3 regions of the Parashewanella spongiae genome follow, and region 1 is predicted to be linked to each of the others. Evidence: predicted binding sites of a transcription regulator. Region 1 holds the regulator's gene; each other region holds the start of a gene.

What was found. The regulator FliA, encoded in region 1, starts transcription of late flagellar genes. The targets are predictions, from matches to a motif close to CTAAAGNTNNNNNNNNNNNNGCCGATA.
Region 2: a site for FliA is predicted at 2,251-2,277, ahead of pomA (flagellar motor protein PomA). Genes of this name have one in related genera too.
Region 3: a site for FliA is predicted at 1,932-1,958, ahead of E2I05_RS13670 (VC2046/SO_2500 family protein). Genes of this name have one in related genera too.

The regions. Positions count from the first base shown of each region.
Region 1 covers NZ_CP037952.1:3,601,100-3,608,372, forward strand. Annotated here, with positions in the region: gene E2I05_RS14190 (chemotaxis protein CheA) at 1-1,724, opposite strand, end outside; gene E2I05_RS14195 (protein phosphatase CheZ) at 1,740-2,477, opposite strand; gene cheY (chemotaxis response regulator CheY) at 2,491-2,874, opposite strand; gene E2I05_RS14205 (RNA polymerase sigma factor FliA) at 2,916-3,635, opposite strand; gene E2I05_RS14210 (MinD/ParA family protein) at 3,628-4,506, opposite strand; gene flhF (flagellar biosynthesis GTPase FlhF) at 4,511-5,914, opposite strand; gene flhA (flagellar biosynthesis protein FlhA) at 5,926-7,273, opposite strand, start outside.
Region 2 covers NZ_CP037952.1:1,062,150-1,069,422, reverse strand. Annotated here, with positions in the region: gene E2I05_RS03895 (flagellar motor protein MotB) at 334-1,266, opposite strand; gene pomA (flagellar motor protein PomA) at 1,271-2,038, opposite strand; gene xseB (exodeoxyribonuclease VII small subunit) at 2,406-2,645, shown strand; gene ispA ((2E,6E)-farnesyl diphosphate synthase) at 2,648-3,541, shown strand; gene dxs (1-deoxy-D-xylulose-5-phosphate synthase) at 3,563-5,428, shown strand; gene E2I05_RS03870 (hypothetical protein) at 5,467-6,006, opposite strand; gene E2I05_RS21900 (hypothetical protein) at 6,534-6,953, shown strand; gene E2I05_RS03865 (ISL3 family transposase) at 6,905-7,273, shown strand, end outside.
Region 3 covers NZ_CP037952.1:3,478,779-3,486,051, forward strand. Annotated here, with positions in the region: gene E2I05_RS13660 (putative bifunctional diguanylate cyclase/phosphodiesterase) at 1-935, opposite strand, end outside; gene E2I05_RS13665 (DUF406 family protein) at 1,045-1,335, opposite strand; gene E2I05_RS13670 (VC2046/SO_2500 family protein) at 1,403-1,897, opposite strand; tRNA gene E2I05_RS13675 (tRNA-Tyr) at 2,023-2,107, shown strand; tRNA gene E2I05_RS13680 (tRNA-Tyr) at 2,140-2,224, shown strand; gene E2I05_RS13685 (PLP-dependent cysteine synthase family protein) at 2,311-3,354, shown strand; gene E2I05_RS13690 (hypothetical protein) at 4,385-4,978, shown strand; gene mfd (transcription-repair coupling factor) at 5,075-7,273, shown strand, end outside.

The DNA of each region.
Region 1 (7,273 bases):
ATCTCTAAAACTGTACCCTCACCGCGAGACGAATCGATGTAAACCGTACCGTTTAACTGGGTTATACGCGTCTTAACAACGTCCATTCCCACTCCGCGACCTGAAATATCAGAAATCTCGGCTTTCGTAGAAAAACCTGGAGCAAAAATCAAATTGTATGCTTCATTATCCGTCATTCTGGATGCTGAATCTTCGTCTAAAACACCGCGTTCTATTGCGATATTTTTGAGTTTTTCAGGATCCATCCCAGCCCCATCATCTTCGATTTTTAGAAGAATATGATCACCTTCTTGGCTGGCTGATAAGGTGATGGTGCCTGTTCTTGACTTATTATTGGCTTCTCGTTCATCAGGCATTTCAATACCGTGATCAACTGAGTTACGAACCAAATGCACTAATGGATCGGCTAAAGCTTCCACCAAGTTCTTATCCAGATCGGTATCTTCACCAATCATTACAAGGTTGATGTCTTTATTAAGCGTCCTCGCCAAATCTCGAACAACCCTAGGAAAGCGACCAAACACTTTCTTAATTGGCTGCATTCGCGTTTTCATTACTGCACCTTGTAAATCAGCAGTAACAAGATCGAGATTAGCCAAAGCCTTAGACATTTCTTCATCGTCACGATTAACACCTAAGCTCACTAAACGATTTCGTACAAGTACTAGCTCACCAACCATATTCATGATTTGATCTAGTCGAGCCGTATCCACACGAACTGTCGTTTCTCCCTGTGGAGCACTTATGGCTCTATTCGAAGCTGGCACATCTTTTTTAGCTGCTTTTACAGCCTCAACGCTACCCTTACTTTTTACTTCTGGTTTAATTCGTTGGGCTTTTGATTCTGAAACAAGCTTTTCGTTGGATTTTTGAGTGCTTTGGTTTGAACTCAACGAAACACCTGGAGCACTGCTGCCATGTAGTTCATTTAACAAGTTTTCAAATTCATCATCTGTTATTTCATCTGTACGTTCATCAATAGCACTGCCAGTGTTATCTACTGATTTTTCAGTATCAATAACATCACAATTAAACCCGCCTGAACCATGAAGCTCGTCAAGTAATGCTTCAAACTCATCATCAGAAATATCATCATTCCCATGAGTCTCAGCTTCAATTGTAGGGCTTATTTTCGCGTTAGTAGCGCCCTTGCCTTGACCATGTAATGCGTCAAGTAAATCTTCAAATTCTGAATCTGTTATCTCGTCAATTGAGTCACTCTTTGACTGTTGATCTGCTTCTTCTGAAGTGACCTCAACGATAACATCTGGCTCTGCTTCCACTTCAGTTCCAGCAGCATCACTTTCAGAAGCAGCTTGTTCATTTGGTAGCGCTTCACCAGAGCTGAGCATTTTTAAGTTTCGAAGTAACTCAGGTTCGGCAGGCTCTTGTTGCTCGCCAGCTTGAGTTTGACTAAACATTGAATTAATTGCATCAACCGACTGCAAAATAATATCCATCAATTCTGCAGTTACGTGCCGTTGTCCCGTTCTTAGTAGGTCAAAGGTATTTTCTGCTTCATGACAGACATCAACCATAGGCGTTAAGCTTAAAAAACCTGCCCCACCTTTTACAGTATGAAAACCTCTAAAAATAGCATTTAATAAATCTGAATCGTCCGGGTTATTTTCAAGATCAACCAATTGCTCTTGAAGTAATTCTAGAATTTCACCAGCTTCAATTAAAAAGTCCTGGAGTATCTCTTCATCAACCGAAAACGTCATTTAAATGACTCCTTGTTAAAACCCCAGACTCGACAATAGATCATCGACTTCATCCTGACCTGCAACCACATCTTCTCGTTGCTCTGCGTTTAAGATTGGGCCTTCTGCAGCAATATCGTTTGTTGAATGCAGTATATTGTCATCAGTATTATTTTCACCAAAAAGCGTTAGCATTGAGACTAAGCTGCTTTCAACTTCATGAACAAGCTCGATGACCCTGCGGATCATTTGTCCGGTGAGATCTTGAAAGTCTTGAGCCATGAGAATTTGGTTGAGTAAATCTCTTAGTCGAATTGAGTCATTACCGCTACGTTCCATCATATTTTGAATGTCATAACATAGTGATTTGAAATTGCTAAGATCGATATCTCGGCGCATTAATTTATCCCAAGAAGGTTGAACATCTTGAATAGTTGTAATTAATGCATTGGCTAATGGTAACGATTCCTCAACAGCATCCATGGTCTTATTGGCCGCTTGCTCCGTCATATCAATAACGTAATTTAAGCGCTCTTTTGCGTCAGGGATATCTGTATTTGCCAGCTTGACTATACGACTATCAATTTGGAAGTCGGTCAATGCACTGTGTAACTGCCTAGTTAATTTCCCAATTTCTTCATACATTTCGCTTTTTATTGGCGTCACTAGCTCATTGAGTAATGCATCAGCTTGTGATTGTTCGCCGGCGGATAACAACTCAACCAAATTTTGGGCTTGAGTAAGATTTATCAGCCCAGTATGTTGTGCATGCATAGCCTATCCTTGCTCAACCCAAACGTTCGAAAATTTTGTCTAATTTTTCTTTTAACGTTGCTGCGGTAAATGGCTTAACAACATAGCCATTTACTCCTGCTTGTGCAGCGGCAATAATCTGCTCACGCTTTGCTTCAGCCGTAACCATTAACACAGGAATGCTTTTTAATTTTTCATCAACTCGTATGGCTTTGAGTAAATCAATACCCTGCATGCCTGGCATATTCCAATCTGTTACTACGAAATCAAAATCACCCTTTTGCAACATCGGTAGTGCGGTAGTTCCATCATCTGCTTCTTGGGTATTATTAAATCCCAAATCTCGCAACAAGTTCTTGATGATACGTCTCATTGTCGAGAAGTCATCAACAATCAGGATCTTCATATTCTTGTCCAAGGTTTCCTCCAAGGGCTAACTTAAAATTAGTTAATCGTTATTTAGTCTTGGGTCCAGTGCCTGAGTTTGCCTTTAAGTCTTATCATCGCTTGACTCAGAATTTGACTAACTCTTGACTCACTCACATCGAGCACTGCACCAATTTCTTTTAAATTCAGGGCTTCATCATAATAAAGTGACAAAACCAATGCATCTCTTTCTGGTAAAAGCTTGATAGCATCGACCAAAGCAACTTGAAAGTGTTCATCTGAAATGGCATTAAATGCATCATCTTGTGGTGTATCATCAGTCGATATTACGTCTTCTGATACACCAAGATCTTCGATACCGACAATCTTTCCTGCAACGACATCACTCAAGATATGATGGTATTCATCTAAAGGAAGATTTAACTCTGCTGCAATCTCTACATCAGTTGCTTCTCTTCCTAATTCTTGCTCAAGTTTATCAATAACTTGAGCCACCATTCTTTGATTACGATGAACAGATCTAGGAACCCAGTCTCCGCGGCGAATTTCGTCCAACATTGAGCCACGGATTCGAATCCCCGCAAAAGTTTCAAACTTTGCACCTTTGCTACCATCAAATTTACCTGAAGCTTCTAATAACCCCATCATTCCTGCTTGAATTAAATCATCAAGCTGAACTGATGCAGGAAGCCTCGCTAACATATGATGCGCGATTTTTTTAACCAGCGGTGCATACAGTTCTATGGTCGACGTCTTGTCGTCAAGACTTGTATACGCGGCGGTTTTATTCACTCGCTTGATCCTCATCATCATTACGCTGCACAAGTCGTTCAATGAAAAACTCTAAATGACCACCAGGCTGCGTTGGTACAGACCAACTGATAATTTTATTTGCCAATCCATGATATGCAATTGTAGCAGGCGATTTAGGAAATGCTTCGGTGACGAGTTTTTGCTTCCGCACCGACTTTCTTAAGTTTTCATCGTAAGGAACTGTGGCCACTAACTCGAGCGCAACATCTAAAAATCGATCTGTTACTTTGCTCAATTTAGCAAATAATTCCATGCCTTCTCTTAGACTTCGAACCATATTTGCCACGATTTTGAAGCGGAACACACCGTGCTCACGACTTAAAATCTTTATTAGAGCATAAGCATCGGTGATTGATGTTGGTTCATCACAGACTACAATTAGCACGTCTTGTGAAGCTCGAGAAAAACTCAATACCATGTCAGAGATACCCGCTGCGGTATCTACTATCAAAACATCAAACTGAGTTTTCATTTCGCTAAAAGCACGAATTAAGCCGACGTGTTGCGCGGAGGTTAACTCTACCATTGCTTGTGTACCTGAGGTAGCAGGAATAATACCTATCCCCTTAGGGCCACGAACAATGACATCATCAAGTTCTGATTCGCCAGATAAAACATGAGATAAGTTCTTCTCTGCTCTAATACCCAGCATGACATCAACATTAGCCAGACCAAGGTCTGCGTCCAATATCAATACTCGTTTGCCTTTTTCAGCTAATGCCACTGCGGTGTTAATAGAAACACTGGTTTTTCCAACGCCTCCTTTACCACCACTAACAGCAATAACTTTGACTTTTTCATTGTTTGGTTGATTCATCATACGTAAACCGCTTGCTTGATCTTGAGTCATAGCTTTACTCGAATGCATGGGCGAATTCGGTTGCCCCTACCGTTTTTCTTAAAAATTCGGGTTCTTGTTCATCCATGACTGACAACGCCTGCTGAGCGAGTTTCATCGTGTCAGCAACATGTAGGTCTTCCGGTACCCGTTGTCCATCTGTGACATAACTTAGTGGTAAGTCATTAGCAATTAATACACTTAACGCACTCGATAATGATACAGATTCATCTAATTTAGTTAAAACAGCACCAGCAATTGGTACACGCTTGAAATATTCAACCGCATCTTGCAACACTCGACGCTGAGAAGTTGCAGACAATACCAGATAATTACGGATTGGTATGCGTTTATTTGCAGCTAAATTATCAAGTTGTTGATATAAACGCTGATCTCGCTGCCCCATACCGGCTGTATCAATCAAAATAAGCTTACGACTTCTAAACTGATACAGTGTTTGTTCCAATTCTGACATATCGTGAGCTAGCTTCACTGGGCAGCCCATTATTTTGCCATAAGTTGCGAGTTGCTCATAGGCTCCAATACGATAATGATCCATCGTAATTAACGCTACTTGATCATTACCATGCTTTGCTGCAAATCGTGCGGCTAATTTTGCCAAGCTTGTGGTTTTCCCCACACCTGTTGGTCCGACAAAAGCGACCACACCACCGCGATTAACAATATCATCACCTTGATTATCAAGCATGTTTGATAAGCTTTGAGGTAAAGTTTGTACTAATTCCGCAGGTTTGTAGTGCTGCGCTAGATCTGACAGTTGTTTGGATACTTCTGGCGAGAACTCGGCTTCTAATAATTTAGATTCAAGCATGGCGCCAACAGGATCTGATTGTTGTTTTTTATCACTCATTAAACTGGAAACTTGATGAGTCAACAAACTGCGTAATGAAGCCAGTTCATCTTTCATCGCTTGCATTTCATCTGTTGAGACTGCCGCATTGCTAATTGAATTCAAACTTGAATTCAATTTTGGCTGAGCAAAGCTGTTATGGGTGACTTGAGGTTTTGATTCGGCCTTCGCTTCTAACCCTCTTGCCCATGCAGGCATCTCCAACTCTTGCTTTTTAATTTGTTGTTGGCTATCAACCTTCGACTGTTGCCTTTCAAGCAGTGCTTTTAATGAGTCGGCCGCTGGTGCAGGATTGATTTTACGGTTTGTTTTAACCGTTTTAGCTCCTAAAGAAACTTGATCGTCTGCCACGTCCATGAACGTCGACTTAACTCTTTCTTTATTCGGCTGCAAATTTGGTTTCGGCTCATCGTAATCAATTGCTGCGACTATTTCGATCCCACCGGATACTTTCTTATTTGACATGATGACGGCATCAGAACCTAAGGCTTCTTTCACTTCTGCAAGTGCGGTTCGCATGTCTTTGGCAAAAAATCGTTTTATTTTCACGGCTACATCCTCTACTGACCGACGGCTGAAACAATTCTAATTTGTTTCTCATCAGGGACTTCTTGATAAGAAATCACCCGTAAACTTGGAATAGTATGCTTAACAAAGCGTGAAAGCGTTGAGCGTAACATTCCTGATGTCAACAATATGGCAGGTTGACCAACCAACTCTTGCTGCTGTGCTGCGTCTGTTAATGACTTCTGCATGCGTTCTGCAAGACCTGGCTCAATATTGGGACCATCACCACCTGTCGCCTGCATAGACTGATGCAACATCTGTTCCAACTCTGGAGCCAATGTTATGACGGGCATCTCGGATTCTGGGCCGGCAATCTCTTGAACAATCATTCGTTTGAGCGCTATTCGTACAGCTGCGGTCAGAACTTCGGTGTCAGTGCTTTTTGGGCCATACTCAAGCAAAGTTTGAACAATAGTGCGTAGATCACGAACTGAAACACCTTCATTCAATAGGTTTTGCATCACTTTTACGACAGTACCCAGCCCCATCACTTCAGGAATAAAGCCATCGATCAATTTAGGCGACTGTTTCTGCAAAATATCAAGCAATTGCTGAACTTCTTCGTACCCTAATAATTTAGCAGCATTGTTATTCAGCAATTGGCTAATATGAGTAGCAACTACTGTGGCGGCATCAACAACGGTATAACCTAAGGTTTGTGCGTGCTCTTTTTGATCCGGTGTTATCCAAACGGCTTCAAGTCCAAAAGCCGGATCTTTTGTCTCAACACCATCTAATTTCCCATAAACTTGCCCGGGATTGATCGCAAGTTCACAGTCGTGCCTGATTTCTGATTCACCGACCACAACGCCCATCAATGAGATTTGATACATATTAGGTGCAAGATCTAAATTATCGCGGATATGCACTGACGGTACTAAGAAACCAAGCTCTTGTGACAGCTTTTTTCTGACGCCTTTGATGCGTGCTAGCAATTCACCACCTTGGCTTTTATCAACTAATGGAATTAAGCGATAACCGACTTCTAAACCGATAGTGTCTACATGACGAACATCATCCCAACTCAATTCTTTTTGCTCCTTATCAAGCTTGTCTACTGGTTCAGCTTTTGCCAAAGCAAGCGATTCCGCTTTTTTCTGCTTATTTCGGCGATAAATGTAATAAGCGGCTCCGCCAGTCATCGCAGCAAAACTCAAGAAAGCAATGTGAGGCATACCAGGAACAAGCCCCATTATAAGTAAAAGACCAGCAGCGATACCTAATGACTTATGATTGTCGAACATTTGACTCATCATCATGTTACCCATATCGCCAGATTCATTCTGACGGGTAACCATTAATGCTGCCGCTATGGATAAGAGTAAACCCGGTATTTGTGCA
Region 2 (7,273 bases), 2.5 Mb from region 1:
CAGCAAGAGCCAAAGGGTTTCAGTGCAAGGCACAAGCTCGAAGTACTATATTCCCTACGGCCGCCATAAAAAACTGGCGCTCAACGCACTTAGTGCTTTTGTCGAGATAATTCAAGTGCTTGTAACGCAGTAATGGAATCCTATAGCCTTGCCCTTCGGGAGCTTGTATGTGCTCACTTTGGTTTATAAAGAATACTTCTCAAAATTGTCTTGACGTAGCAATGTAATAACGACAGTTTTGTTTGTCGGTAACAACTATGTCTTCATCAATTTCGATTGTACTTTGAGCACACACATAGCTCTGAGTTGAGCATTTAATTAACCTAATTGGTATTACAAGTCGCCAACTCGAATCTCGTCAGACTCTTTTGCCTTTCCTTGCTCAATGGCAATTTCAACGCGGCGATTTCGCGACCTATTACCCGGTGAGTTCGGCGGAACAAGTAAAGCTGTCGAAGCCATTCCCACCACTTTCATTCTCGACTCATCGAACCCTTTGACTTTAATCAATTCATGGGCGACAGAAAGCGCACGTTTGCTCGAAAGCTCCCAGTTAGAACGATAGAGCTCATTGTTAATTTGTACATGATCTGTATGTCCAGACACAGTGATAATCCCAGGAACATCTTTCAACAAATTACCAATTTCCCGCAAAATAGGACGAAAACGAGGTTGTAAGAAGCCCGAACCAGAAGCGAAAGAACCTTTTTCTCGGATCCGAATAATAATTTGCTGACCAAGAGACTCAAGCTCAACGGCACCATCTTGAATGTGTTGATCCAGTTTTTCAGCGATTTTTTTCAACTGCTCATTGGTTTGCTCTTGTTTTGCAAGGGCTTCAGCGGTTTCCTTAGCTTCTGACTTTTCTTGAGCCGTAGCGCTAGCGTCACCTCCGCGTAGCTCGCCTTTTTGCTCTTGCTGGCCGCCTGCACTATCATCCTCACCTTCTTGAAACTTAAGCATCTGCTCTGTCATTTCATTGGTTTGTTGATTGATAACTTCTATCGGTGTGGGTTCAGGTTTGCCAGGACGAAATTCTAATGCGATAACAGAAGTGCCTTTAGGGATATCTTTCACTTCAACTTTATTTTGAACGCCGAAAGCATATTTCATTGAACCAGCAAGTTGTTGAAATTTTTGTGCGTCCATTTCTGAAAACGCTAATAATAATACGAAAAAACACATTAATAACGACATGAGATCAGCAAATGTTGCCAACCACATTGGAGCGCCTGGTGGTGGACAATCACACCCTTCCTTAGCCATCCAGTTATTCTCCGTCCACAGTGCCAGCGGAGCGTTTTTTCTCTGACAAGTAACTTTTCAAAAAGCTCTCGATAACTCGAGGATTTTGACCATCTTGAATAGAAAGTATCGCATCCATTATCAAATTTCGGTTTTGCATTTCTTCGCCCATTCGCAGTTCAAGCTTGTCTGCTATAGGTAAAGCAACCATATTAGCAATAATGGCACCATAAAGTGTTGTAAGAAGTGCAACCGCCATCGAAGGACCAATCGATTTAGGATCATCCATATTTGACAACATAGCGACTAAGCCAACAAGGGTACCAATCATACCCATTGCAGGCGCTACATCACCCATAGCCTTAAAAATGCTAATGCCAGACTTATGGCGTTCTTCCGTTAATATTATGTCTTTTTCGAGCGCAGCTCTAACCACGTCTCCGTCGTGACCATCAACCAACATATCGACGGCTTTTTGCATAAAGTTATTGGTTATTTCCGCTTCTTCTAACGCTAAAAAACCTCCTTTTCGAGCAGCGTCAGCCATATTCACAGATTGTTCAATAAGATCTTCAGGTTTATCGAGTTTGAACATGAATGCCTTGATGGCGATTTTAACGGCACCCAAAAATTGTCCTAGGTTAAATTTCATCATGACTACAAAACATGAACCTGCCACCACGATTAAAATTGATGACGTTTCAATAAAGATACCAATGCCACCACTGGTCACCATTGCTCCGATCACGAAACCAAACGCGCCAATTAACCCTATTAATGTTGCTAAATCCACAACAGTCCCTCGCCCAATATTTTTCGTGATGAATTAAAAATTTGTGGTATAACCTTTAAAAACCGAGATCATTGTACTGTAAATTAAATCTACACACCTCTTCAAAAAAGCTAAAATTGTTCACAATCCAACCAACCAATCTACAATTTAACCACTTTTTTATTCCCAGCCGATTTTTAACAGATTTTGTTATTCTAAGAGCTGTCTCTTATTATCGGACAAATTCAGCGCAAGTTTAATTCAATTTGAAGTTTTCACTCGAAAAAATAATGACAAATTTGTTACTGCGCAAGAATCATACCGCTAAATTTGACCACAGACGCCCCCTGATATACCTTGTGTCACACTTTAACCAAAGGATGTTATTGTGACTAAAAATAATGCAGATTTGAGTTTCGAAGAATCACTAAGCACATTAGAAGCCATTGTTTCTGAACTAGAAAAAGGCGATATTTCATTAGATGATGCGCTTAAGCAATTCGAACATGGAATCACTCTAGTCAGACACAGTCAAAGCAAATTAGATCAAGCTCAGCAAAGAGTATCCATTTTGCTCAATGAAAAGCCTGACGACAAGCTTGTTCCATTCGAAAACGAGGGCGAATAAGCGTGCCTGAAACAGCCTTGACTAATGCAATTGTTCATTATCAAAATCGTGTGAATAATTATCTTAAAAATCGACTTGACCAGTTACCTGATGATGCTCCAAATCTAAAAGCTGCAATGAAACACGGCGCTTTGCTTGGTGGGAAGCGTATTCGTCCTTTTTTAGTTTACAGTGTTGGTGAATTGCTCGGCGTGCAACCACAACAACTTGATGCCTGCGCCTCTGCAATAGAATGTATTCATGCCTACTCTTTGATCCATGATGACCTACCTGCTATGGATGACGACGCATTAAGACGAGGCCAACCCACTGTGCATGTGAAGTTTGACGAAGCCACGGCAATATTAGCCGGCGACTCGCTTCAATCACTGGCTTTTGAAATGCTTGCGGATGCTCAAAATAACCTAACCGCAGATCAACAAGTTCGAATGATTAAAGTGTTATCTAAAGCCGCTGGTTATTCTGGAATGTGTGGTGGTCAAGCTATTGATTTGGCCTCAACCGATCAATCCATTGACATTGACACCTTAACGTTATTGCATTCATTAAAGACAGGAGCATTAATCTCTTGCTCCGTTGAATTAGCACTTATTGCTGCAAACGCCAGCGATGAAGAAACGGAATCATTGCGATCTTTTGCGAAAAATGTAGGGCTAGCCTTTCAAGTTCAAGATGATATTTTAGATATCACATCGACAACCGAAGAGTTAGGCAAACCGCAAGGCTCTGATACCAAAGCTAATAAAAGTACCTTTCCACAATTATTAGGGCTGCATGGTGCAAAACAAACCGCCGATCAGCTAATTAATGAATCACTATCAGCGCTGACTAAATTGCCATACAATAGCCAGTTAATTGCAGATTTCGCACGTTACATTGTGGCGCGTCGAGTATAACAACAGTCAAAGTATCTCATTATGAGCATGGACATTTCCAAATTTCCGGTACTAGCCAAAGCTAATACCCCAGAAGAACTCAGACAACTGACTAAAAGCCAGTTACCACAGCTCGCCAAAGAACTCAGGGAGTTTTTACTTACATCGGTAAGTAAATCAAGTGGCCACTTTGCATCGGGACTTGGTACCGTCGAATTAACGGTAGCCTTGCATTATGTTTACAACACCCCTTTTGATCGGCTGATTTGGGATGTGGGGCATCAAGCTTATCCACACAAAATCTTAACCGCTCGCCGTGATCGCATGCATACCATTCGCCAAAAAGACGGACTGCACCCCTTTCCTTGGCGTGAAGAAAGTGAATACGACACCTTTAGCGTTGGACACTCAGGTACATCAGTGAGTGCCGCCTTAGGCATGGCGATTGCCGCCGAAAAAGAACAAGCTGGTCGCAAAATTGTTTCAGTAATCGGTGATGGTGCTTTAACTGGAGGCATGGTTTTCGAAGCACTTAATCACGCAGGCGATCTCAACAATGACATGCTAGTAGTGTTAAATGACAATGAGATGTCAATTTCAGAAAACGTTGGCGCATTAAACAACCATCTTGCACAAATTATGTCAGGTCGTTTTTATACCACCATTCGTGAAGGTGGTAAAAAAGTACTTGATGGTATGCCTATTTTTAAAGAAATGGCAAAACGTACCGAAGAGCATTTAAAAGGAATGGTTGTTCCGGGCACTTTATTTGAAGAACTAGGCTTTAACTACATAGGTCCTATAGATGGGCATGATGTCGATGCGCTCGTTGAAACTCTGGCCAACATGCGACAACTAAAAGGTCCTCAGTTTTTACATATTATGACTAAAAAGGGTCGTGGTTACGCCCCTGCAGAGAAAGATCCTATCGGTTGGCATGCTGTACCTAAATTCGATCCTGCACAATTTAAAAAACCGACGGCTAAGCCTTCCAATCCTACATTTTCTCAAGTGTTTGGGAAGTGGCTTTGTGACATAGCCGAGCAAGACGAGAAGGTATTAGCGATTACTCCAGCAATGCGAGAAGGCTCTGGCATGGTCGAGTTTTCCCAGCGATTCCCAAAACAATACTTTGATGCCGCAATTGCAGAGCAACACGCCGTCACTTTAGGTGCTGGCTTTGCTGTAGAAGGCTTTAAAGCTGTTGTTGCTATTTATTCCACGTTTTTACAACGTGGTTACGACCAACTGATCCACGATATCGCATTACAAAAACTACCGGTTTTATTTGCGATTGACAGAGGTGGTATTGTCGGTGCTGATGGCGCAACTCATCAAGGCGCTTTTGACTTAAGCTTTATGCGCTGCATTCCAAACATGGTAATCATGACACCGTCTGATGAAAATGAATGCCGACAAATGCTTTATACTGGCTACTGCTATAACGATGGGCCAACAGCCGTGCGTTACCCTAGGGGGAGTGCAACAGGCGCAGAGCAAATTGAACAAATGACTGCACTACCGATAGGTAAAGGTCGAATGGTACGCCAAGGCAATAAAGTTGCCATCATCAATTTTGGCACCACGTTGGGGTCGGCCACTCAAGCTGCTGATGCACTCGATGCAACTGTTGTTGATATGCGCTTTGTAAAACCATTAGATGAAGATCTACTAACCCAGATTGCTAATGAATACGATGTTTTGGTTACTGTTGAAGCCAATGCCATTATGGGGGGGGCTGGTTCAGGTGTGATAGAGTTTTTGCAAAAAAATAAGTTGCTAAAGCCCGTGCTTCAAATTGGCTTACCTGATGAGTTTATTAAACATGGTTCTCCAGACGAAATCACTGCAGAATATCAACTTGATGGCGAGGGAATTTTAGCCCAAATCAATGAATATCTGTCGTAAATTAACCCAGTCAAGAAGCAATGTATACCTGTGTTACTTCAAGTATCACGGGTATCTGTTGACAATTGCGCTTTATATTGTGCTAGATTCCTTCGACTTTTTGTTAATTTTTGTAATACCTTCTCTTCATCCATTTGCAACTGCATGATATTGCTTGCGTTTGCTGTTTCTTTTTCTTTTAAAATTTGTTGATATTTTTTCTCGTTTTTCTGTATTTGTTCACCCAATTTTCTTACTCTGTCCACTTTTGCCATCTCTTTAGAATGGTCGTATTCTTGCCTCCTGAATGGTATCTGGGAAGAAAAAACTTGATTATCACTCGATGTCACATTTAAATCTGATGAAAATGAGCAGGAATATAAAGGAGGAGTCATAACCATTGGAGCCATAACAAGAGGTTGTTGTACTGAATGCAGTGCTGATTGATGAAACTGGCTAATCACATTGTCAGTAGTTTGAAAATATAAGTACCCATTTATTGGAGTTGGGTAAGTGTTGGCATAAACACCTATTGGTGCAATTGCTTGTGCCACTTGAGCACTCAGCCTAACGTCCATAGAAGTATTTGCTGCTGCCAAAATCGTTTTCCAAAAGTAACCACGAGTTTTATTCTACTCTTATTTTGAATTCTTTATGATTTATTTTTTTAATACTTGTGTTCACTGTACACTACAAAAAAGTATAGCTAGCTTAAAAGCAGCGTAATTCAAACACTTACACCATATCCGCAAAGACTGATATCCAGTGACTTTTTGTTAATTTTTCCAAAGCAGCGAGACTACCGACATACAAAACTGTCGTTATACCAATTACAGTAATTAATCTCTCACTCAGCAAGAGATAAAGGTTTTCAGTACAAGGCGCATGTTCGAAGTACTATATACCCTACGGCCGCCATACAAAACTGGCGTTCAACGCACTTAGTGCTTATGTCGGAATAATTCAAGAACGTGCAACGCAGTAATGGAAACCTTTAGCCTTGCCCTTCGGGAGCTTGTATGCGCACACTTTGGTTTATAAAGAATACTTCACAAAATTATGGTTCATCCGGTTAATCGATACTTAGGTCTGAGATAAGGTAAAATATTCTAAAAAATTAGAGTAGATGTCGACTTCACTTCTTTACCATTCCTTTGGAATACAAGGCCCTTATCATTACTTATCTTCCAAATATGAAAATGGTTCAACGATCTTTAACATTGCCCATAACCACCGAATGAAATGCTCTGATTGCCAAAGTCGGAAAGTGATCAAGAAAGGAACCAAAAAACGTGAGTTTATAGGCCCTCCAATAGGCATCAAGAAAACGTTAATCCGAATATTACATCAGCGTATTCAATGTACGATTTGCAAAGTAATCCAGTATTTACCACTGAAGTTCATTCCACGGCCTAAAGTCCGTTACATCAAAGCCTTCGAGAGATATGTACTGTTATTATCAATTGAAAAAATGACCATTAGCTCGATAGCGAAGCTTTGCAATGTTGGTTGGGATTGCATCAAAGCCATTCAAAAAGGCATCTAAAAAAGCGCTATCAAAAACCAAATTACAAAAACGTTACCTATATTGGTATTGATGAAATTTACTGTGGTTCTAAATCAGGCTTTATGACAGTCGTTATTGATATGAAAACCAGTGCAGTTATCTACACCGAAAAAGGAAAGAAAGCGGCTAGCCTTGATGGGTTTTGGGAACGAAAGAATCGCTGCAAGCAACCTATAGTCGCGGTTGCAACTGACATGGGGCCAGCCTACATTTCATCGGTAAAGAAGCATGCACCTCAAGCCAGTTTAGTCATAGACCGATTCCACGTAGTCAAAAGGTTCAATGAGAGGTTGAGTCAG
Region 3 (7,273 bases), 120 kb from region 1:
TTATAAAGGCCAGTTAAGTTACAACGCCACGCTCTTCTTTCTAGTTCCTGCTTTGCTTGTTGTTGAGACGTGTAATCATCGATACTTACGAGTACAAGACGCTCATTAGTATTAGTTAAAAATGGTCTCGAACAAAATTTAGCCCATATTGCAGTTCCATCTGGCCGTTTAAGCTCTACGACATCTCTAACCGTCTCACCTTGTTTTAACTTATTAAGATGTGCCATTCCATATTCAGGTTTTTGTTTAAATAAAATGAGATTCCAAATAGATTTATTGAGGAACGACTTAATGGGAAGCCCAGTAAGATTGGCATAAGCTTCATTGACGAATTCGACAACTTCATTTTTTAAGTTAAACAACATGGTGACTTGATCGGATTGATCAACAGCCGATTGGAAAAAAGAAAGTAATTCGTCTTTACGATAACTTTGTTGAGTCGCTAACGTTAACGCAAGTTGATCAGCAACCTGACAAGCAATTGAGATTTCAGTGTCAGTCCAATCTTTTTGAATATCAACTCGCTCCAAGTTTAATATTCCTTCTAAAGATCCGTTTATTCTAATTGGAATATCTAATAATGAGCCAATATTAAATGGTTCTAAATATCGATTTCTTAACTCTGCAACGCGCTCATCTTGTTTAGCATCAGCGACATCGATATGCCGGCTGCTTTTAAGAAGATTTAAATAGTCTGGATATTCACTAAGAGGAATAACATCAGATGATTCACTCACTGATAACGGTCCATTGTGAGCAATTAAATTGAGTTTAGTTTGGCATGGTGAAAGCAACCAAATACTCGTTCCTGATAGCTGCAAATGTTGACGCAACAGCTTCGTCGATAACGCAGAGGTTTCTGCAAAATCACCTTTATGCTTTGCTTCTGAACAAACAATTAACTCTATGATGGACTGGTACTTTCTAGGTTCCACATAATATCCTTGTGAGAATGTTAAGCATAACTTCACTAAACAGTAATGATTCTTATTTTAACTAACATCATCATACTAAAACTAGGCTGGCACCTTCAAGACTTTTAAATCAGGTTAGACCTTGCTGCATTTGGAAGATCATTTTTTCAGCAGTGACGTTAAATTTGATGACTAAACTAACTTTATCTACCCCTTCATCAAGTTTGTAATCAACATTTGTAAAATTCTGTGTCGCAATTGTCGCTAATCGCTGAGCTTCAGAATTGGCGTCAGCACCAGTAAGCTCGATTAAAAGCTCAGTATCGTTTTCATTTATAACGGCACCGAGATCTACAAAAGCCCCACAAGTGTTGCAAGTGTCATTAACATCAATAGATTGGGAGTTTTTAATTTCTTTCATTATAATTTTTCGAAAAGTTGAATTTCGGAATTATAGAGAAATCATTGGCGAACTTTGATGACTTAGATCACGCTTGAGCAATCAATTTACTCATTGTTCGCTGTTGCTCTAACTGTGTAATAAAAGGCACTGACTTCAATTTTTTGTCTCCATCAATCCCATTGATCTTACGAGAAACGTGAATATCACAGTTATTTATGGCCTCGGTAAAATCAGCTGGATATTTCCCTCTAGATACTATCGCTTCAGGTTTAAGGTTCTGCTGTAATCTGAATTCAATTACACCTTGAGCTTGAAAAGTTGCACTGTGATCAACAGGTAAAGTTTGAGTGGATAAATCAGCGATTAACGTTTCTTCGGCAGGCAACTTAAATTTTTTGCGTAATTTTAACTTTTCAGCATCAGCCTGTGAGTGCTCAAGCTCAAACTGCGCCATATCTCTAATATCTTGAGACATCAGAGCCAGTAGCAGTGAAAAATCACTACGACGATTCGATACCGTCGCTAAATTAAGCGACAATCCTGTATCTAATTCGTTTATTAGCGCTCGCTCAAGCTGCATAAAAAATCATCAAAAATTCATTCACTAGATAATAAATCGGCCACTCTACCAATAACTTTAATAATATTTATCTTTCCCTCTTTACATGATGTTCAAATATGACTACCATTCAGCCCGCAAATTGAGGAGGGGTTCCCGAGTGGTCAAAGGGATCAGACTGTAAATCTGACGGCTCAGCCTTCGAAGGTTCGAATCCTTCTCCCTCCACCATTTTGCACATGATAGATGAATAAGTATTCAGTGGAGGGGTTCCCGAGTGGCCAAAGGGATCAGACTGTAAATCTGACGGCTCAGCCTTCGAAGGTTCGAATCCTTCTCCCTCCACCACTTTCTCGTTTCGTTGATCAAAATCCTATTTTTATTTATCACAATTCTTTATGCTATTTGCCATCAACTCAGTGATGGAATTTAAAATGCTTAACCGTTGGATCAGCCAAGCTATTCAAAAAATTGAAGCCGACTTTCAACGCAGTGCTGACACTCATTTAATAAAGCTAGACATCCCTTCGTTACATGGAATCAATATATACCTTAAGGATGAAAGCACTCACCCAACAGGTAGCTTAAAACACCGTCTAGCCCGTTCGTTATTTCTCTATGCCCTTTGCAACGGTTGGATTAAAGAAGGCAGACCTATTATTGAATCCTCATCAGGTAGTACGGCTGTTTCTGAAGCTTATTTTTCACGCTTACTTGGGCTTCCTTTCATCGCTGTTATGCCTAGAAGCATCGCCAAAAAGAAAATCCAACAAATCGAGTTTTACGGTGGGAAATGTCATTTTGTGGATCATTCCAGTGAGATTTATGCTGAATCTGAGCGTTTAGCTAACGAGTTAGGTGGCCACTATATGGATCAATTTACCTACGCTGAACGCGCTACAGATTGGCGTGGTAACAATAATATTGCTGAATCCATTTTCACCCAAATGCAACTTGAACCTCATCCCATCCCTAATTGGATAGTTATGAGTCCAGGCACTGGTGGTACATCTGCAACCATTGGACGATATATTAGGTATCAATGCATAAAGACCAAACTATGTGTTGTCGACCCTGAAAACTCAGTGTTTTACGACTATTACCACAGCAATGACAAAAGGTTATTTTGTGATAGTGGAAGCAAAATAGAGGGCATTGGTCGTCCGCGTGTTGAGCCTTCTTTTATCTCTGGCGTGATCGATTATATGCAAAAAATCCCTGATTCAGCCTCTATCGCTACTGTTCATTGGTTAGAAAACTTAATAGGTCGAAAAGCGGGTGCATCAACCGGAACTAATTTATATGGGGCGCTAAAACTCGCCAAAGAAATGCAGTTAGAGGGAAAACAAGGCTCGATTGTTACGCTGCTATGCGACTCAGGAAATCGTTACCTCGATACCTACTACAACGCGCAATGGGTACAAGAACATATTGGCGATTTATCCGAGCATAAAAGTTGGCTATCTCAATTTACGTGAGAAGCAGGTATAAGATGAGTTATACCAATTACAGTTATACCTAGAGGCATTGGCATCTACACAGAATGATTAATAGTTGACCACTTGAACCATGATCATTGTTTTTTCAGGAACTGATCTTATGCTCTGTGATCACAGAATTAAATTTTGCTTTTAAAAACAAATTCCATGGACTTGTTCGCTGAAAATAATTTATCTTGCCTGTTAGAATTTCGCCTTAAACCTAAATAAATTGGGTGGGAGCGTTCATATACGCAGAAAAATTACTGATAGCAAGGCATGAATAGCAGTAAGTAGTGGTTACCGACATACAAAACTGTCATTACTTCGTTTCTACTTGCAAAATTTATAACGCAGCTAGCGGTGATTTTGGCAAGTATATGAATGTTCAGCACTCACCTGATGGGTGAATTCAGGTTGTTTAATTTTGTATTTAACTTAAATAGATTGAAGTTAAATTGTGCGTTCAACCGATTTATTTAAGTTAAAGAAAGATAACAAACTTTGGTTAAACCTAAAAACATCAGTTGAACGCTGAGTATATGAGTAACTGTTTGAGCAATGCGATGATTTTATTATCATGGCTTTCACCCAATGAGTGAAGTGCTCTACGCTCACAAGCTTGCTAAAATGACTGCTATTTGCGTTGTAACTTTTGCAAGTAGAATAACTACTTGCTGCAAGCTATGCCTTACTATCAGCCATTTTTTTACGCTTGAGAACGCAGTCAACTGATGTTTCTAGGTTAATTGATGGTAAATCGATCTAGATTGAAAAGAAATGTAAGCAAACAATATCATCTCACAAATATTGTCTATATTTAATTTATGATCTATCAATCAAAATTCACTACATGATAAACACTAAAAATAAGCTGTTTCCTAAGAATTATGTCTTTCTCATCTTGCTTTTTACACTTTCAAATCTGTCGTTTCTACCTGACGTTAAACATTATATAAAACAACAAGACCACAGCACTTTTATGTTTACGTTTAATAGTGAGTTATTAAGCCTCTTTGGCTTTGAGTTTATGACAAACACTTTGATGACAGTTCATATTCTGGCGGCCATTGGTCTTATTTTCTTAATGTTTACCCAAATTATGATCACTTTCTATAGTTCACCAAGTGCAAACATTAGAAAAGTACACAAAATCATGGGCTGGTTTATCACCACAGTTTCATTACCCACCTTCTATGTATTATCGATACTTTCTTGTCTATTAATCATTAAAACACCTTTTAACCAGTTTTTATTTTTACTCATAGGCACTGTGGTATTGTTCGCTTTTATCAGAAGTATTATGTGTGCGACAAAACGTCAGTACAAAAAACACGTCGATTATATGCTTGTTGCTTATTTGTCATTATGTACAGCAGGTTTTTATCGAATCATCCTTTTTTGTCTATCAAAGCTTGGACACGACGTGCTTTACATGAGAGGTGCTGAGCCGATAGATGGTGGTTTAATACTTACCTACGCTTTACTTGCGACTGTGTTATTTATGGCCTTTTACCAACAAAAAACCATAAAAGATAATGCTAATTCTCTTATCCTTATTGCTGGCGGCTTAGTTATTTCTCTTATAATTCTTCCATGGGATTTTTGGGGGCATCCTAACTGAATCACTTTCAGTTAATGATTTGATAGGATTGGTATTCACTGATAATGCGTATACAATGATGCCAATTTTTATGGTTTATCAGTCGATTAGTATTCAATGGCGATGTTTTCAGTATTTACTCCACCTAAAATAAAAAAAACGATTAAAACTCAATATGTTTCAACTCTAGGAGGTATTTCTCAGGCAATAGCGCTAAAGCAAACAATAAAGCAATTTGCTGGTACTTCACTTTTAATCACTGCTGACACACCGACAGCAATTTTACTTGAAACTGAGTTAAGTTATTTACTGCAAAATGAAACTATTGAAGTTTGCTTGTTTCCTGACAGAGAAACCCTGCCTTATGATAATTTTTCTCCGCATCAAGATCTTATCGCTCAGCGCTTAGAGACTTTGTATCGATTATCAGATAACCAGCAACGCGTTATTATTGTTCCAATAAATACGCTTGTCGTGCGTTTGCCGCCACAGTCGTTTTTATCTGGTAATGTTTTGCTGCTTAAAAAGGGCGATACTTATTCTTTACAACTCGTTCGTCAACAGCTTATTGATGCGGGCTATCACCACGTCGAACAAGTGTATGAACACGGTGAATTTGCAATACGTGGCTCCATTATTGACATCTTTCCCACTGATTCCAAGCAGCCTTTGCGTATCGAGCTTTTTGATGACGAAGTAGAATCTATTCGATATTTTGATGCGGAAACCCAGCGTTCTGAAAAAGAAATTGACTCGGTGCGTATGTTACCCGCAAAAGAGTTTCCTACAGATAACAAAGCGATAGAAACCTTCAGGCAAAATTATCGCAACCGGTTTGAAGCTACAAGTAAAGCCGCTGAGTCAGTTTACCAACAAGTAACCCGTAAGATATTACCCTCAGGTATTGAAAATTATTTACCTTTGTTTTTTGACGAATGTGCTACCTTGTTTGATTATTTGCCCGAAAACTGTCAACTACTGACTGTTGGCGATATTGAGGCCGCCGCAAAACACCACTTTACTGACATTGAGCAACGATTTGAAAATCATAACGTTGATATTTTAAGGCCACTACTGAAACCACAAGAGCTTTACTTACTGTTAGAGCAAGTATTTGCAGCATTTAAACCAATGCCACGTTTTCAATTTGAAGCCAATACTGAAAACGAAAAATATGTACAAGCCGATGTCGAAAAACTACCTGAAGTCAGTGCTAATCACAAATTAAAACAACCAATGTCGTTGCTTGCTGAATACTTACCATCTTCAAAAAGAACACTCTTTATTGCTGAGTCGGAAGGTCGACGAGAAGCCCTTTTAGACTTATTCAATCAAATTAATGTTAAACCGAGCCGCTTTGAGCATTTTGATGACTTTGTTGATGATAAATCATCACTCGGTATTATTGTTGCGCCTCTCAGCCATGGTTGTTTATTGCGGCTAACAAAAACAAAGATGATCAGTGTCATTTGTGAAACCGAGTTATTTGGACAGAGGATCAGCCAACAACGTCGACGAGACAAGCAAAAACAAGTCAGTAGTGACACCCTGATCAAAAACCTTGCTGAATTAAAAGTGGGTCAACCTGTCGTTCACCTTCAACATGGGGTTGGGAAATATCAAGGACTCGAAACCCTTGACACAGGTGGACTTATTGCCGAATACCTTAAACTTGAATACGCTTCTGGCGATAAATTATATGTCCCTGTGAGTGCATTACACCTCATTAGCCGTTACAGCGTTGGGAATGATGACGGCGCAACTCTTAACAAGCTAGGCAATGAAACATGGGCTAAAGCCAAGAAAAAAGCCATCGAGCGGATCCGTGACGTAGCGGCTGAATTATTGGATGTGTATGCAAGACGTGAAGCACGTCCCGGGCATGCTTGTGAAATCAACCAGCAAGAATATGCTCAATTCGCGCAAGGTTTTCCATTTGAAGAAACCGCTGATCAAGAAACAGCGATTAATGCCGTTGTCACTGACATGAGCGCCAACATTTCGATGGATAGACTGGTTTGTGGCGATGTTGGTTTCGGTAAAACCGAAGTGGCAATGCGGGCAGTTTTTGTTGCTGTGAACTCTGGCAAACAAGCGGTTATTTTAGTTCCCACTACCCTACTCGCTCAACAACATTATGAAAACTTCCAAGATAGATTTGCTGATTGGCCCTTCCAAATTGAAGTTCTTTCAAGGTTTAAAACCGCAAAAGAACAGCAGCAAATAGTGGAAAACCTAGCTTCTGGTAAAGTCGATGTTGTCATTGGAACGCACAAGCTGCTCAACGCGGACATGTCATTCGATCAATTAGGTTTG